3 regions of the Glaciibacter kafniensis genome follow, and region 3 is predicted to be linked to each of the others. Evidence: predicted binding sites of a transcription regulator. Region 3 holds the regulator's gene; each other region holds the start of a gene.
What was found. Region 3 encodes LexA, which represses DNA repair genes until DNA is damaged. Its sites were predicted from a motif close to TCGAACANNTGTTCGA; they were not measured.

Region 1: the regulator LexA is predicted to act here: its motif matches at 2,542-2,557, upstream of ABD791_RS03050 (HNH endonuclease signature motif containing protein).
Region 2: the regulator LexA is predicted to act here: its motif matches at 3,670-3,685, upstream of ABD791_RS07485 (HNH endonuclease signature motif containing protein).

Annotation. Positions count from the first base shown of each region.
Region 1 is NZ_BAABCN010000002.1:543,892-549,578, reverse strand. It holds gene ABD791_RS03055 (metal-dependent hydrolase) at 49-819, shown strand; gene ABD791_RS03050 (HNH endonuclease signature motif containing protein) at 829-2,478, opposite strand; gene ABD791_RS03045 (hypothetical protein) at 2,932-3,228, opposite strand; gene ABD791_RS03040 (hypothetical protein) at 3,487-5,469, shown strand; gene ABD791_RS03035 (Ig-like domain repeat protein) at 5,548-5,687, shown strand, end outside.
Region 2 is NZ_BAABCN010000002.1:1,492,389-1,498,075, reverse strand. It holds gene ABD791_RS07495 (dihydrofolate reductase family protein) at 1-477, shown strand, start outside; gene ABD791_RS07490 (alpha/beta hydrolase) at 563-1,432, opposite strand; gene ABD791_RS07485 (HNH endonuclease signature motif containing protein) at 1,960-3,606, opposite strand; gene ABD791_RS07480 (GNAT family acetyltransferase) at 3,911-4,321, opposite strand; gene ABD791_RS07475 (GNAT family N-acetyltransferase) at 4,593-5,144, shown strand; gene ABD791_RS07470 (zinc ribbon domain-containing protein YjdM) at 5,137-5,499, shown strand.
Region 3 is NZ_BAABCN010000014.1:35,205-40,891, forward strand. It holds gene ABD791_RS17655 (ATP-binding cassette domain-containing protein) at 1-886, opposite strand, end outside; gene ABD791_RS17660 (LysM peptidoglycan-binding domain-containing protein) at 999-1,355, opposite strand; gene lexA (transcriptional repressor LexA) at 1,608-2,312, shown strand; gene metE (5-methyltetrahydropteroyltriglutamate--homocysteine S-methyltransferase) at 3,083-5,416, opposite strand; gene ABD791_RS17675 (methylenetetrahydrofolate reductase) at 5,413-5,687, opposite strand, start outside.

The DNA of each region.
Region 1 (5,687 bases), on a different contig from region 3:
AACCCGGGGCAACGGAGCTGTGCCCGTTGACCCGAAAGCAGTACCACCATGATGGGAACCCATCACGCGATCACCGGCGCCGCCGCGTGGGTCGCTGTGACCTCGACCGCCACTCAGATTCCGACGTTCGGCTGGCATCCGCTCGGCCCCGTGAGCATCGCGCTCGGTGCCGTCGTCTGCGCGGGCGCAGCACTGCTGCCTGACGCCGACCACCACAACGCCACCATCGCCCACTCGCTCCCGGGTGTGGGAAAACTCGCCACCGGAGCGGTTCGGGCTGCGTCGGGCGGGCATCGGCACGGCACGCATTCCTTGCTCTCCGCGGTTCTGGTGCTCGGCACTGCGCTCTGGCTCGCTCAATCGAGCTGGTTCAGCGAAGACCGCACCGGAGTCGTCTTCATCGCATCGGCGATCGCAGCCGCCGCACTGCTGGCGTTCGCGGTGAAGGTTCTCACCGTGGTGCCGGGATGGTGCCAGGCCTGGGCGATCGGAGGAACGATCGCAGCGTTGATCAGCTGGCTGAGCCCGCATCAGTGGGACTGGCTGCCGCTCTGCATCGCCATCGGCTGGGCGGCGCATCTCGCCGGTGACTTTCTCACCACGGGTGGATTGCCGCTGTTCTGGCCGCTGAAGTTCAAGGCCCCGCGCGCCATTTCCCGAACGCCGGTGCTCAAGGCATTCTGGTCTCGAGGAGGCTACTTCGCCTTGCCGGTGCTCGGGAACACCGGCTCCTGGCGTGAATGGTGTCTCATGGTGCCGCTGGGACTCTATGCGCTGGCCGGTGTCGGGCTCGAGGTGTGGCGGGTGATGCAGCGGTAGCTCAGCGGGTCAGCGGCCGAGTGTGGTGTGGGCGCGGTGCTTGCGGGCGGGTATCCAGTCGCCGCTGGGGGCCATCCAGGGTGGCGCCTTGACTTGCACGGCGCCGTCGAGGATGCGGATCAGCCAACCGGAGGTGTCGATGGTGGAGTGGTGATACCAACACAGGGCGACACCGTTGTTGATATTGGTTTTACCGCCGCGATACCAGGGCACCACGTGGTGCATCTCGGCCCAGCCCGGCGGGGACGTGCAGCCGAAGACGACGCAACCGCCGTCGCGGGCGATAATCGCCCGGCGTTGCGCCCGGGTGAAGAAGCGCTGCTTCAAATCGGAGTGGAGGATCTCGCCGTTCTCGGCGAAAACGATCCGTTGCATCCCACCCGCACAGACCAGGTGTTGCACGGTCGCAATGGAGACCGGGGCTTCCACCCCGTCGACCCAGCCGACCCCGGTGGAATCGAGAAGGTCTCTCGCATTCACATGCACCATCACGACCGGTGCGGCGCCGCCGAGTTGCGGGGTGCCGGCGTCGCGGGCGGCCGCGTCGAAGAGCCCACGGAGGATGTCGGCACGTTTCTCCCCGCCGGTGCGGGTATCGAGGGCGTCGAGCTGGTCGGCGCCCGGAATGACCTCGCCGGCGTCGATGCGGGCCTGCTGCTCGGCGTCTGCTTCGGCCTGCGCGGCTTCCGTGGCAACCTGTTCTTCCGCGGTCGGGAACCGGCCCGGCTCGGCCGGGACCGGCTGCGCATGAGCTGGGGTTGAGTGAGCACTGAGGTAGGTGTCGAAGATCCCGTTCATTACCCCGCGGAGCTCCGGGGTGACCCCGCCGCGCAGGGGGTAGAGGCCGTCGCGGAATGTGCCGAAGCCGAGGGTGCTGCGGGCCGCCAGCACGGTTCCCTCGCTGGGGGCGGTGCCGTCCGGGTCCAGGAGCGCCTTCCACTGTTGCATCTGCCCGCGGATGAGGTCGGCGGAGAATGCGAACCCGGCGTTGGGCAGGCCCTCGTTCTCGGCGGTGATGGCACCGGTCGCGGCGGCGACGAGGCCCCGTTCGGCCACTTCGACATCGGCCGGGGCGAGGGAGCTGGGCAGGTCGCTCAGGCCGGCGACGATCGCTTCGGCCGCATCCACCCCGATGGTTCCGGCGGTCAGGGCCGCGGCGACGACCGGGTACCGCGGTGGCAGCATGCTGCCGCCCATCTGACGGACCCGGGTCTTCTCACCGAGCTTGACCCGACATTTCGCCTCCCGGGCCGAGACGCGGGTGAGCGTCGTGATCAAGTCGGTGCCGGTGACACTGCCACGCGTGCGCGCCAGGGACACCGTCTGAATTCTCGTGTCAGAGCGCACCTCGACGTCCGCGGCCAGGGCGACCCGGCCCGCATCCGTCAACCGGCCCACGGCCTCCATCGACCCGAGCAGAGCCAACAGGTCGTCGTCGGAACGGAGGTGGGCGTGCAGTCCGCCCATCGCATCGGCCATCACGGTGGCGGCGAGCTCAAGGGAGTCATCGGTGGAGAACCGGGCCGCCATCAGCGTCGTCACCTCGAGGGTTTCAGCGGTCGAAAGCCCGGCCGTCAGAGCCGAAACCTGCGTCATGACCGCGGCCACCGGAGTGTCGGTGGTCGGGGCGATGATGGGGGAAACAGGCTCTGATTCCATACCTCAATTCTCTCAAAATGGGAACTGGAATGCGAGCATTTCTCAGGATCGGTGGATAACTTCTCTAACGTATGTTCTGTGGATAACTGCGCCCTGACAGGCGTCGTTGGGCGCGCTGAGGGGTCGACCCGCCGGGTCTCGACAAGCTCGACCACCGAGTTGGGTAGCTGCATCGGGGCGAGCGAGAGCGGGCGGGGAAGGCCGAACGCAGTCCGGGCCCGACTCCGAAGAGTCGAGCCTGGACGACGTTCACCTGGCAAGGTCCTGCGACGTCGGATCGCGACGAGGGCAAGCGTTGCGCCGAGTTCCACCAAGACTGCCCCGTGGAGCAAACCTTCATGAAACTACCAGTCGGCGAACCCGCAAAACCCCGTTTATTGTCTCCGCTTCGGGATCGCTGCCGATTCCCGTGCCAGCCCCCTGTCGACGGCGCGGCGCCTCCGCGGATGCGGATCAACCGACGGCGTCCCCCGTATCGAGGGTCCTCCAGAACGTGACATCCGGCTCGGCCCGCGCGCCCGAGCGTTCAATGATTCCGCCGATCTCCGGGGTCGCGTCGAAGAACCGTCGGAATGACTCCTCGTCCGGCCACTCATCGACGACGAGAATCTCCTTCTCGTTGCCGTAGAAGCGGTGAGAGATCACCCCATGTTCCTTGGCCTTGGCGGCGATGCTCTGCATCAGCGCGTGGTCTTCGAGCTCAACCTTGGCCGCATCCCCCGCGACTCTCATCGTCATGATGACGCTCATGATGTCCTCCTGGACACGAAGCCCAGGCAGGTCCCGAGCCCCGCGCTGTCAGCGTACGCCGCGCTCCGTCGCACCACTACGGCGCAATGACTCGGCGATCGTGCCGGGGCACCACCACGTCGCATGTTAGCTTAGGCTAACCTTACAAAGTTCTTAGAATTAGCTGACAGCTCAGTGCAGTCAGCCTCACCACATGGGAGTGACGTACAGATGAATCGCCAAATTGAGCCCGGCGCCAGACGGCCGAGACTGGGAAGGTTGCAGAAGGCGCTCCTTCTGGCGTGCGCGATGACGCTCGTGATCGTCTCCGCGACCGTGGTGGCCGCCGATCAGGCCGAAGCCGCAACCCCGCAAAGCGTCGCGGTGGAATCGACAATCGGCACCGACCGTGTGGTCACACTCACCGTGACCTGCAACGCATCCTCGTCATGCGCGGGAAGCCTCACGCTGAAGCTCTCGACGGGTGGAACGAAAACGCTGAGCTACAGCATCGCCAAGCGCGCGAGCAAGACGCTCAACTGGACGCTTACCCAGAAGGATTACACGAACTTCACCACGAAACGTACGGCGATTCTGACTGCCTCAGGCAAGACCACGAAGCCCTCGAAGACGACGCTCTCCAAGACGGCCACGCTCAAGGTCGCATCGGCCAAGCTCGCCCTGTCGACTAAGACCTACGCCGTGGGAACGGGGCGCAGCGTGCCTCTGGCAGTGCAGTGCTCGTCGAGCAGCGGATGCGCCGCGAAGGTCGACCTGCGCCTCGCGGGCAACACGGTCACCAAGGCCACCGTGAAAGCGGCAAAGGGCAAGGCAACGGTGAAGCTCACCCTCCCGGCCGCCAGCTACAACAAGCTCACGACGGCTGGGGCGAAGTACACCGTCGTCATCAGCGAATCGAAGCCCGACGCGATCTCACACTCGACCAGCGTCACGCTGCGGAAAACCAAGCCGGTCTCGACGCCGACGCCGACCCCCACGGCAACGCCAAAGCCGACGGCCACCCCGACCGCAACGCCCACGGCAACGCCGCGCGCACTGTCGAAGGCATACACACAACGCAACTGGACTCCGACCGCCTACGACACATGCTCGGCAGAACTGCATGCCAGCTACCGGGTGCTCGGCCCCGACGGAAAGTACTACCCGACGTGGCACCCCGCGACGGCGACTGACCCCACGACCGGTCTGACGTGCACCTTCGGCCACGAGCACGGCGCCGACCCCGCCAACTCAGACATCGCCGAGTGGGTGGCCGAACGCTACGCTCCGGCCGACCTGATGCGAGGTGAGCCGACCGGGCTTCCGTTCGGCTACGTGAGCGAAGTCCTCGACAGTTACATCCAAGATGGCGAACACGACCACAGCACGATGTCCATGCGCCACGAGGACAACGGCGGTCACAAGGTGTTCGTCGCGAACAACGTCAAGATGCTCGATGCCGACAACGACTGGCTCAAGCTCGCCGACGGCACTCAGCTTGAGTGCGACTATCTCATCAAACAGCACCAGGGTAGCCACTCACCCGACGCGACATCAAACAACGCCCACGAGACGCTGTTCGCGTCCCGCTGCAACGATGGCACCGAGATCATCACCACGATGTTCTCGCGATTTGGCAACCCGAACGAGATCTTCAGCACCTGCGCGACCAACACGGCGATCGCGACCGTTGGCAGCACACTTCCGGAGGGTGACGGCGGCCGACGCATCATCCCCACCCTTGACTGCGTCGAGGAGAATCCGACCGACTGGTCGCTGTATGAACTGTGGGAAGGCGCGAGCAAGGTCGAGACGACCGACGGCCAGGTTCTGGCGAGCTTTGACCCCTGGTACGGCGTGCGAAACCCGAGCCGCATGTACGACGCCATGGCGAGCACGTCGACCACGAACGCTGTGAGCCGTCCGCTCGCCCTGGCCTGGCTGGCCACCGGCGCCGCGACCGACTACTTCTGGGCAGGCCTGAGTGCGTTCGATCCGTTCGACTACCAGGACCCCCGTTCGCCCTTCGATGGCGCGCAGCGCGACTTCTACCTCGGCGATCTGAAGCTCACCTCACCGGGTGCAACGGATGTCGTCTACAGCGATCCGTACGGCGGTGGTGCCAACAGCACCGAGACGACTGGTTCGATCAAACAGCTCATCAAGCCGGGCAGCGTGCTCGGTACCGTCTCGCTCGCGCGTCAGAAGTTCGATTCGAAGGCGGATTACGGCAAAAACAACGGCGTTCACGCACCGAACTAATCGGTGTCCGCCCATCGGCGGTCGCGGCATCCGTTTACACACGTACACACACTCAAGAGTTCAAAGAAAGGCTTTTCCGTGCAAGGAAAAATCACCCTGGGCAAGGCCGGAGCAGCCCTGGCCATCTCGCTCGGCCTGGTCGCGACAGGTCTTGTTCCCAGCGCCGCAATCGCGGCCGAAACTCCCCCGGCGCTGCCGGTTGCCGAAGTCAGCTGGAC
Region 2 (5,687 bases), on a different contig from region 3:
AGTGAAGAGGTTCATGCCTTCGTCAACGACCTCGAGCGCCCGGTTGGAACGTACCTGTACGGGCGGCGGATGTATGAGGTGATGCTCTTTTGGGAGACAGCTCACACGCTGCCCGAGGTTCCCCCGGCCGTGCAGGACTTCACTCGGATCTGGCAGGCCACCGACAAGATTGTGTTCTCAACGACTTTGGATTCGGCATCCAGCGTTCGCACGCGCATCGAGCGCAGGTTTGACCCGGCCATGATTCGAGAGCTGAAGCAGACCTCCGAACGCGACATAGGCATTGGCGGCCCGACGCTCGCCGCTCATGCGATCACCGCAGGTCTGGTCGACGAGTACCAGCTGTTTGTCGTGCCGATTCTGATCGGTGGCGGCACGCGGGCGTTTCCTGACGAGAATCGTCAGCCGCTTGACCTCGTGTCTGAGCGCCGTTTCGCCAGCGGTGTGGTCTATCTGAATTATCGCGTCACGGCGTAGCAATCCTGTTGGGCGGGCTCAGCCGGCGTTGAACGTGCCGATCTGGGTTACTCCGTCCGACTCGTAGACCGGAATCTGCCTGCCGCTATCGGACGCTTGTGCGATCTGGCTCGTTCAGCGGCTTGAGCTGAAGGGTTTCAAGCCACGCGGCCATCAGCTCGACTCCAGCCGAGAAGTGTTCTCCATTCGGATGGTTCAAAAATGCGTGCCTCGATCCGGTAACGAGATGTCGCTCGACCTGTGAGCCGGCAGCCGAGAGCTCGGTGGCGAAGCGTTCCGCTGAGACGCGCATGCTGTCGCGCTCAGCGTTGATGAGGAGAGCCTGCGGAAAGCCCTGCAATGCACCACCACCCGGGAAGGCGTAGTGGTCAGTCGGGCCCGATATTCGGCCCACATAGTTGCGGTTCATCGCATTGAGTCCCCAGCGAGAGTGCGTGATGCGGCGGTGCCCTCGGGGTCGGGGATGTTTCTTATCAGATCGGGGATGCGTGAAATGGAAGAAGCCATAGGCGAGGAGGACACCGGCTAAACGACCGCCGTCGTGCTGGTACCTCAGTGCAGTTCCGGCGGCGAGGCACGCACCGGCACTGGCGCCTCCCAATACGATTGCACCCCCACAGCGGTCGCTGACGTGCTGCACCACAGCGAGGACGTCGTCGACAGGAACCGGGTAGCGATTCGACAGCTTTCGCTGCCGCACACTCAGGCGCCCCACGACAGGGAGAGGTGCCAAGCGATAGTCGACGGTGACGACGGGATAGCCTCTCGCTGCCAGCGCCAGTGCCACGCTGTCGGATTCCGGCTGGTTGAGTCCGCCTTTAAAGAACCCCCCGCCGTGCAGCCAAACGACCGTCGGCGCCGTGGTCAAGCCGTTCGTACGCACGGGCTCATATCGGCGCACCGGGATGTAACCGTGGGGCCCGTCGACCTGATCATCCTGAATTGATACGTCCATGAAGCAATTGTCGAGGAACATGGCGGGAATTTCGGGATCGCACGCCTCGTTGGTCGAGGAGCGCCCGACGGAGTCGGCCGCGTCTATGAGGTATATCGACCACTTCGTTGGTCGAGGAGCAGCCGACGAAGGAGGCCGCGTCTATTAGGCATATGACCGCTTCGTTGATCGAGGAGCAGCCGACGCAGGAGGCCGCGTCTCGAGATCTCGCGAGCCGATCCTTGAACTCGGCTTGAGTTCGAACATCGGCTCGCGAGGTCTCGAGACACTCGCTGGCGCTCGCTCCTCGACCAACGGAATGGTCAGATTCGTTCACCACTATGCCGCGTAGCGGCCCGGAAGCTCGAGACTGGGCGGCCCGATTTCGGGATCGCACCCACCGTTGGTCGAGGAGCGCCCGACGGAGTCGGCCGCGTCTCGAGACCCGGCGAGCCGATCCTTGAACTCGGGTTGTGTTCGGGGTTCGGCTCGCGGGGTCTCGAGACGCGTGCTCGCAGGCTCGCGCGCTCCTCGACCAACGAGATTGGTCAGCGGCCGAGCGTGGTGTGGGCGCGGTGCTTGCGGGCGGGTATCCAGTCGCCGCTGGGGGCCATCCAGGGTGGGGCTTTGACCTGCACGGCGCCGTCGAGGATGCGGATCAGCCAACCGGAGGTGTCGATGGTGGAGTGGTGATACCAGCAGAGGGCGACGCCGTTGTTGATGGTGGTTTTACCGCCGCGATACCAGGGCACCACGTGGTGCATCTCGGCCCAGCCCGGCGGTGACGTGCAGCCGAAGACGACGCAACCGCCGTCGCGGGCGATAATCGCCCGGCGTTGCGCCCGGGTGAAGAAGCGCTGCTTCAAATCGGAGTGGAGCACTTCGCCGTTTTCGGCGAAGACGATCCGTTGCATCCCGCCCGCACAGACGAGATGCTGCACGGTGCTGATCGAGACCGGGGCGTCGACCCCGTCGACCCAGCCGACGCCGGTGGAGTCGAGGAGGTCGGTCGCGTTCACGTGCACCACGACGACGGGGGCGGCGCCGCCCAGGGTGGGGGTGCCGGCGTCGCGGGCGGCCGCGTCGAAGACGCCGCGGAGGATGTCGGCACGTTTCTCCCCGCCGGTGCGGGTATCGAGGTCGTCGAGCTGGTCGGCGCCGGGGATCACCTCGCCGGCATCGATGCGGGCCCGCTCCTCGGCCTCGTGGTGGGCTTGTTCCTCCGTGGTCGGGAACCGGCCCGGCTCCGCCGGGACCGGCTGCGCATGAGCTGCGGTTGAGTGAGCACTGAGGGTTGAGTGAGCACTGAGGAAGGTGTCGAAGATGCCGTTCATGATTCCGCGGAGCTCCGGCGTGACCCCACCGCGCAGCGGATAGAGCCCGTCGCGGAACTGGCCGAAGCCGAAGCTGCTGCGGGCGGCCAGCACGGTGCCCTCAGTCGGCGCGGTGCCGTCCGGGTCCAGGAGCGCCTTCCACTGTTGCATCTGCCCGCGGATCAGGTCAGCGGAAAACGCGAACCCCGCATTCGGCAGGCCCTCGTTCTCCGCGGTGATGGCACCGGTCGCGGAGGAGACCAGGCCCCGCTCGGCGGCCTCGACATCCGTGGGGTCGAGGTAGCTGGGCAGGTCGGAAAGCCCGGTGACGATCGCTTCGGCCGCATCGACCCCGAGGGTTCCGGCGGTCAGGGCGGCGGCGACGACGGGGTAGCGCGGTGGCAGCATGCTGCCGCCCATCTGACGGACCCGGGTCTTCTCACCGAGCTTGACCCGACGCTTCACCTCCCGGGCCGAGACCCGGGTGAGCGTCGTGATCAAGTCGGTGCCGGTGACGCTGCCGCGCGTGCGCGCCAGGGACACCGTCTGAATACGGGTGTCCGAGCGCACCTCGACATCGGCCGCCAGGGCGACCCGGCCCGCATCCGCTAAACGGCCCACGGCCTCCATCGACCCGAGCAGAGCCAACAGGTCGTCGTCGGAGCGGAGGTGGGGGTTGAGCTCGGTCATCGCTCCGGACATCACGGTGTCGGCGAGCTCAAGGGAGTCAGCGGTGGAGAACCGGGCCGCCATCTGCGTCGTCACCTCGAGGGTTTCAGCGGTCGAAAGCCCGGCCGTGAGAGCCTGCACCTGCAGCATGACCGCGGCCACCGGAGTGTCGGTGGTCGGGGCGATGATGGGGGAAACAGGCTCTGATTCCATAACCCAATTCTCTCAAAATGGGAACTGGAATGCGAGCATTTCTCAGGATCGGTGGATAACTTTTCTAACGTGTGTTCTGTGGATAACTGCGGCCTGACGGGCGACGTTGGGCGCGCTGAGGGGTCGGCTCGCCGGGTCTCGACACGCTCGACCACCGAGACCGGTCGGGCTCAAACGAGGCGCGAGATGGCCAGATTGAGAGGTCGGCTCGCGGGGTTTCGAGACACTCGCTGGCGCTCGCTCCTCAACCAGCGAAAGAGCCTCGACTACCGAGGCGGCGAGGCCTCCGAGGAGCGCACGCCGCTCAGACCAACCACTTCGCCCGCACCGTGACGTCGGCATCCTCATAGCCGAGCCGATCGTAGAAACCGACGACTGCCTCGTTGGTTGAGCGCACCATCAGCTGCACTTTGACGGCTCCCTGTTCTCGCAACCAGTCTTCGGCCGCCGCCATCAGCTGCACGCCCAGGCCCTGGCCGCGTCGTGCTTCATCGACGGCGAGGTAATAGACCCAGCCCCGGTGCCCATCGTGGCCGACCATGACGGTGCCGATCAGGCATCCGTCGTCGAAGCCGCCGAGAATCGTCGACGTCTCTCCGTCGAGCGCCCGTCGAAAGTCACCTTCCGGCGAATTCCACGGGCGGGTCAAGCCGGCGCGGTGCCACAGGGCAGCCGCGTCGTCACAGTGGGCAGGAATCAGGCCGGAGATCTGCATCTCTCCATCTTTGTCTACCGGTGGCAGCCGACGCCGCGGGGCGAGAGACATCACGATGGCGGGGCCGAACGGATGCGACCTGACGGGGCCAAGCGGATGCGACGGCTAGCCTGTGAGAACAACAGCCCCCGGCGAGACGCCGATTGCACGGCGACGCCATCGACATCTCAATTGGAATCGCCATCGCCCTCGCGCTGCTCGCCGGCGTGTTCTGAGCAGGCGCGCAACTCGAAAGACTTCAACGCGAAAGAAGAAGTAGATTTCTGCACCAGTGACGATCGACACCGGCCATGCCGACGACCTCGATGCGTGTGTCGCGCTGTGGATTCTCGCCCTCACCGCCCGCGAGGCCGCCCCTCCCGTTGTCGGAACGGCCGAGCGTGCACGCGGCAAGCTCGCGCACGACCCCGTGTCATGGCGTGTGCTCAGAGACGAGCAGGGGAGTGTGTGTGGTTTCGGGCTGATCACGGCCCCCGCAACCGGTTCCCCGAGTGACCCGCCCGCCGCCGTCTACGTCTCCCTGCTCGCGATCGACCCCGCTCTGCAAGGCCGCGGTCACGGCGCCGCACTCCTCACCGAACTGTTGGCGGATGCCCGGAAGGCCGGTCACGCCACGGCGGTGCTTCACGTATTGACCAGCAATGTGGCGGCAACGCAGCTCTACCTCTCGACAGGCTGGCGCGCAGCGGGCGCCGCGTTCGCGCATCCACTCAGCGGACTGCCCAGTCAGACTTTCATTCTCGATTTGACCGAGGGTGTGCCGCGGGCCGCCGCAGACGCAGACGCCACTCCACCCGCTCGACTACGGTTGACACGTGAATGAGACGCTCCCGCCCTGCCCCGAATGCTCAAGCGACCTGACCTACGAGATGGGTGCGCTGCTGGTTTGCCCGATGTGTGCTCACGAATGGGCCGCAACGCCGGACGACTCTGACGCCGACGCCGATGACACGACTGGGGAGCGCGTCATCCGCGATGCCGTCGGCAACATTCTCGCCGACGGTGACACCGTCTCGGTGCTCAAAGACTTGAAGATCAAGGGCAGCTCAAACGTCATCAAGGTCGGCACGCGGGTGCGCGGCATCCGCTTGACCGATGGCGTCGGCGACCACGACATCGACTGCCGGATCGAAGGCGTGCAGATGCAGCTGAAGTCGAGCGTGGTGAAGAAGGTCTAACTGGTCAGCCAGAACTGCGCGCGAGCGACGCCGCGAGCACCATCTGCCGCGCGTCGCCACGGTGCCGGCCGGCCACATCGAGCCGGCACTCCTCGACATACTCAACGCCGAGATCACGACTGCGGCTCCGGCACAGAGCGCCGCCGTCGACCGGCTCCTCGATGTCTCGCGCGCCACTCTGGCGGGGC
Region 3 (5,687 bases):
ATTCGACGCGCAGGCGTTTGCCACGACAGGTGGGACAGGGGCCCACGATGAGGTACGGTTCGAGCCGATTGCGCTGGGACTCCGCTTCGGTTTTGGCGTAGGTGCGCAGGAGATATCTCTCGACCGACTGCCAGGACCCGTTGTACGGATTCTTGTTCCCGCCTTCGCGGGCGTGCACGACGACGGTGGGTTCGTCATCCCCGAAGAGGATCTGATTCCGGTCGCTCGGCGCCAGGTCCGTCCACGGCGAATGGATGTCGTAGCCGAGCTCGTCGGCGATGCGACGAAAGTTGAGGCCCTGCCAGCCCCGGTTCGGCCACACGGCGATGGCGCCCCCGTCTATCGACAATGACGGGTCGGGAACGAGCAGGTCTTCGGTCGTCGACCTCGCCACCCCGGACCCCTGACAGGTCGGGCAGGCTCCGGCGGAAGTATTGGGCGAAAACGCAGCCGCCGGAAGATGTTCCGCACCATCTGGGTAGGTGCCGGCCCGGCTGAACAGAAGGCGCAACACGTCGGAGAGCGAGCTGATCGTGCCGAGCGAGGAGCGCGAGCTTACGCCTCCGCGGGCCTGCTTGAGGGCCACTGCGGGAGGAAGGCCGCCGATCGAGTCGATGTCGGGCGCACCAGCCTGGTCGATCAGTCGACGGGCATACGGGGCGACGGACTCGAAGTAACGTCGCTGGGCCTCGGCGAAGACTGTGCCGAAAGCGAGCGACGACTTTCCTGAACCTGATACCCCGGTGAAAACCACGAAGGCATCGCGCGGAATGTCGACGTCAACGTTCTGCAGGTTGTGCTCTCGAGCGCCGCGCACTGTGAGCCACCCGGACGATCCCGACGGAAGCTGAAACCTCGCGGCCGTCGTCTCGCTGCGCGTCGCCATGCGTCAACGCTAGCAACTCGCAACACGGTGAGGAATAGGCACGGGTCTCGACTCGATCGACGACGGCTGCCTGTTCCCTGGCACACTGCCGGTCGGACGGTTGACGCCAGGCTCAGTCGGTGAGCGGAAGGGCGAGGCGCTGGCCGGGCTCGACGGTGGCCGTCGACAACTGATTGAGGGCGACGATCTCAGCGATGACATCGCGCGGGTCGGCTTCGGGGGCGAGGGTCTCGGCGAGCTGCCAGAGCGACTGCCCGGCTGACACCGTGACGTAGTCGAACGACGCAGAACCAGCGGTGCCGGAGTTGGAGGCGATGGCCGCTCCCCCGTTGAGGGTGACGACGAACGCACCGACGACGAGCGGGAGCGCCGCCATCGTGCTGAAAACGATGCGACCGCGTCGGGTCAGACGCAGGCGGGTGGTGCCATTGGAGCCGTGCGGAGCTGCGGTGCTGACTGCTGTGCTCAAGGTGAACCTCCTGGTAAGTACGTATCCGGATCCCCATCGAGGGAGCCGCATCCGAATCTATGTTCCGAATATATATTCGATTGTTCGAAGAATCAAGCCTCTTTACGTTGTTCTTCAAAACAATCGGGCAACACACTCGAAGAAGTGTTTGTTTTCCAGGAGTGCGGGGATACAGTTTTTGTTGACGGATCGAACACAACCAGACACCTCTGACATTCGAACCCAACGACATCGGCACGAGGAGCGAGTGACATGACGAAAGAGACCAGCGGCCCCCGCGAACGGGGCGGCACACGTCGCCGAAAGAGCCTCAGCGAGAAGCAGCTGGCGATTCTCGACGTGATCTCACGTTCGGTGAGCAGCCGCGGATATCCGCCGAGCATGCGCGAGATCGGCGACGCCGTGGGCCTCGCCTCGCTGTCGAGCGTGACGCACCAGCTCAACCAGTTGGAGCTGAGCGGCTACCTGCGCCGTGACCCGAACCGTCCGCGCGCGCTCGAGATTCTGATCGAGCTGCCGCAGTCCACCGACGACAATTCGGTCGGAGACGCCGACTCCTCGGCGTCGAACGTGCAGATCGGTGACGCCGCAATGGTTCCCCTTGTCGGCCGTATCGCCGCCGGCATCCCGATCACCGCTGACCAGCAGATCGATGAGATCTTTCCGCTCCCCCGCCAGCTCGTGGGCAAGGGCGACCTGTTCATGCTCAAGGTCGTCGGCGAATCGATGATCGACGCCGCGATCTGCGACGGCGACTGGGTGGTCGTGCGTCAGCAGAAGACCGCGGAGAACGGTGAGATCGTCGCCGCCATGCTCGACAACGAGGCGACGGTCAAGGTGTTCCGTCAGCGTGACGGCCACACCTGGTTGCTTCCGCGCAACACGAACTTCGAGCCGATCATGGGCGACCATGCCGAGATTCTCGGCAAGATCGTGGCGGTTCTCCGCTCGGTCTAGCGACGTCTCGGTGGTCGGGGAGGCCGCCCGCGGCCGGGTCGACGCTTCTCTGGGTAAGGTGACGCTTCTCTGGGTAAGGTCAAGCCGCGTGGGCGTCGAGTCTTCTCACGAGTGCCGGGCGATGTAGCGGACCTCCGCCGGCCAGGCCGCATCCGCTGCGCGGGTCCGGTGCCGTCACGCGGGTCGGCGCCACCGCGCGCAGCGGCGCCCAACGCGCGCAATGCACAATTCGCCCCTCAACGTCCCTGCCGCACATCCGCCATGCGGGTCGGATGCCGGGTCCGATTGCGCCACGCGGGTCGGACGCCGGGTCCGATTGCGCCACGCGGGTTGAAAGCTGCCACGCCCACTGAACTCAACGGGCGTCACGGTTTTCGATCCGCGCAACGGCGTTCCGTTGGCCGAGCCTGTCAAGACCACCTGCGGCCGCCCTCTCCATCGCACCGCTCCGTTGGTTGAGCCTGTCGAAACCGCCTCCCGCCACTCCTCGGACGCAGCCCAGGCCTGGAGATCGGCTCGCCTGATCTCGACATCTCGCCTGATCTCGGCATATGGGCTACGGGGCCACTGCGCGGCAAAGTGGTACACGTAATCGGCCATTCGGCCCCCCGCCCCGTCTGGGCGCGGGGTATCCCCGCCGGCGCGGGCTCTACCGCGCGCCAGCGGGGATACTCCGCGCCCAGCTGAGATGACAATGGCCATGTGCCTCATAAACGCGCACTCCCTCGACGCGCGCTCCTTCGTCGCGCGCTCCTCGACCACCGAATTGTCTACCAACCGACGGATGCCCCGACGCGCGCCCGCACCAGCTGCGTCGCTTCGACGATGTTGGCCAGTGACGCGATCGTCTCGTCGTAGCCACGGGTCTTGAGCCCGCAGTCCGGGTTCACCCAGAGCTGACGGGCCGGAATCGTGGCCAGCGCCCGCTCGAGCAACCCCACCACTTCGTCGGTGTCCGGCACGCGTGGCGAGTGGATGTCGTAGACGCCTGGCCCAATGCCGTGGCTGAATCCGCTCGCGCCGAGGTCGGCCACCACCTCCATGCGGGAACGCGCCGCCTCAATGCTCGTGACATCGGCGTCGAGGTTGCGGATCGCGTCGATCACCACGCCGAACTCCGAGTAGCAGAGGTGGGTGTGAATCTGGGTCGCATCGGCGACACCGGCGGTCGCCAGTTTGAATGCTCCGACCGACCACTCCAGGTAGGCCTCCTGGTCACGCTTCTTGAGCGGAAGCAGTTCGCGCAACGCCGGTTCGTCAACCTGAACCAGCGTGATGCCGGCCGTCTCGAGGTCGGCGATCTCGTCGCGCAGGGCCAGCGCCACCTGCCTGGCGGTGTCGGAAAGGGGTTGATCGTCGCGCACGAACGACCAGGCGAGAATGGTGACCGGACCGGTCAGCATCCCCTTGACCGGCTTCTTGGTCAGGCTCTGCGCGTAGGTCGACCAGCCGACGGTGATCGGGGCCGGCCGTGAGACATCGCCCCACAGAATCGACGGACGCGTACATCGGCTGCCATAGGACTGCACCCAGCCGTTCACCGTCGTGGCGAAACCGTCGAGGTTCTCGGCGAAGTACTGCACCATGTCGTTGCGCTCGGGTTCACCGTGCACGAGCACGTCGAGCCCGAGCTGTTCTTGCAGGTCGATCACCCGCTTGATCTCGGCGCGCATGCGCTCCTGGTAGTCCACAGCGGAGAGCTCCCCACGATGGTGCTGCGCACGTGCGCGACGGATGTCTGCGGTCTGGGGAAACGAGCCGATGGTCGTCGTCGGCAGCTCGGGAAGACCGAGCGCGGCATCCTGAGCGGCGACCCGAACCGGATAGGCGGAACGGTTGAAATCCGCGGGGGCGAGGGCCGCCGTGCGCGCCCGCACCGCGGGGTCAGCCACGCCAGGCGCCGCGGTGCGTGCGGCGAGGGCCGTGCGCGCCGCCGCGAGCTCGTGCTGGATCGCGTCGCTCCCCTCGGTGAGCCCGCGGGCCAGAGTCACAACCTGCCCGATCTTTTGGTCGGCGAAGGCCAGCCAGTCGGCGAGCTCGGCGGCAAGCTCTGGTTCGTCGGTGACGTCGTGCGGAACGTGCAGCAGCGAGGTGGATGTCGAGACCGCGACGTGGGCGGCATGCCCGGAGAGCCCGGCGGCCGTGGCGAATGCTGCGGCCAGATCGCCCCGCCACACGTTGTGCCCGTCGATGACTCCGGCGACGAGGGTCTTCTGGGCGAGCCCGGCGGTGGCCTCGGGACGCGAACCGCGCACGAGGTCGAGACCGATGGCCTCGATCGGAGCCGCGGCGAGCACCGGCAGAGCGTCGTCGAGGCTGCCATAGGGCGCCGCCACAAAGAGCGACGGCCGCACAGCGAGGCGCCCGAGGGTCTCGGTGGCGCGGCTGAGTGCCCCGAGCACCTGGCTGCGCGGCACGCCGAGGCTCTCGGAGACGGCTCCTGGCTCGTCGAGTTGCACCCACTCGGCACCGGCGTCGGCAAGCCGGCGGAGCACACCGGCGTAGATCGGCAGCAGATCGTTGAGACGGTCAAGCGGCGAGAAGCCGGCGGGGGCGGAGTCGGTGGGCTTGGAGAGCAGCAGAAAGGTGACCGGCCCGACGAGCACGGGTCGAGTGAGGAATCCGGCGGCCGCGGCCTCTTCAAACTCTCTGACGATGCGATCGCCGGCCAGGGAGAAGACCGTGTCCGGGCCGATCTCCGGAACCATGTAGTGGTAGTTGGTGTCGAACCATTTGGTCATCTCGAGTGGCGAGTTCTCGCCGTCGCCGCGAGCAAGCGTGAAGTAGCCGGCCAGGTCGAGGCTGCCGTCCTCGCCGATCAGGTGGTGGAAGCGGGGCGGCACGGCGCCCACCAGACAGAGGGTGTCGAGCACCTGGTCGTAGAAGGAGAAGCTCTCGGGAATCGCCGAGTCGGTGCGCCCCAGGCCGAGTCCGGCCAGTCGAGAGCGGATGTCTGCACGCAGGTTCGCCGCGGTCGCTTCAAGCTCGTCGGCCGTCGTCGTTCCGGCCCAGAACGCTTCGACCGCCTTCTTCAGTTCTCGGCGGCGTCCGATCCGCGGGTACCCGAGGATGGTGCCGGTGGGGAATGCGTGCTCAGTGGTCATGTGCGGTTCCTTGGCTCGGGTGTGCGGGCAGGGGCGGGCTCGCGGGCGGGCTCGCGGGCAGGGGCGGGCTCGCGGGTGGTCTTGCGGGTGGGTGCAGTGGTCGCCAGGCCGGAGCGCTCGAGCACCTGCAACACGGTGTCGTGCTCGTTGAACGCATACAGATGAAGCCCGTGGGCACCGCCGGCGATCAGTTCGGCTGCGAGGTTGGCGGCATAGTCGATTCCGATCTCACGCTGCCCCTGCTCGGTCGGCTCGACTTCGAGTTCAATGG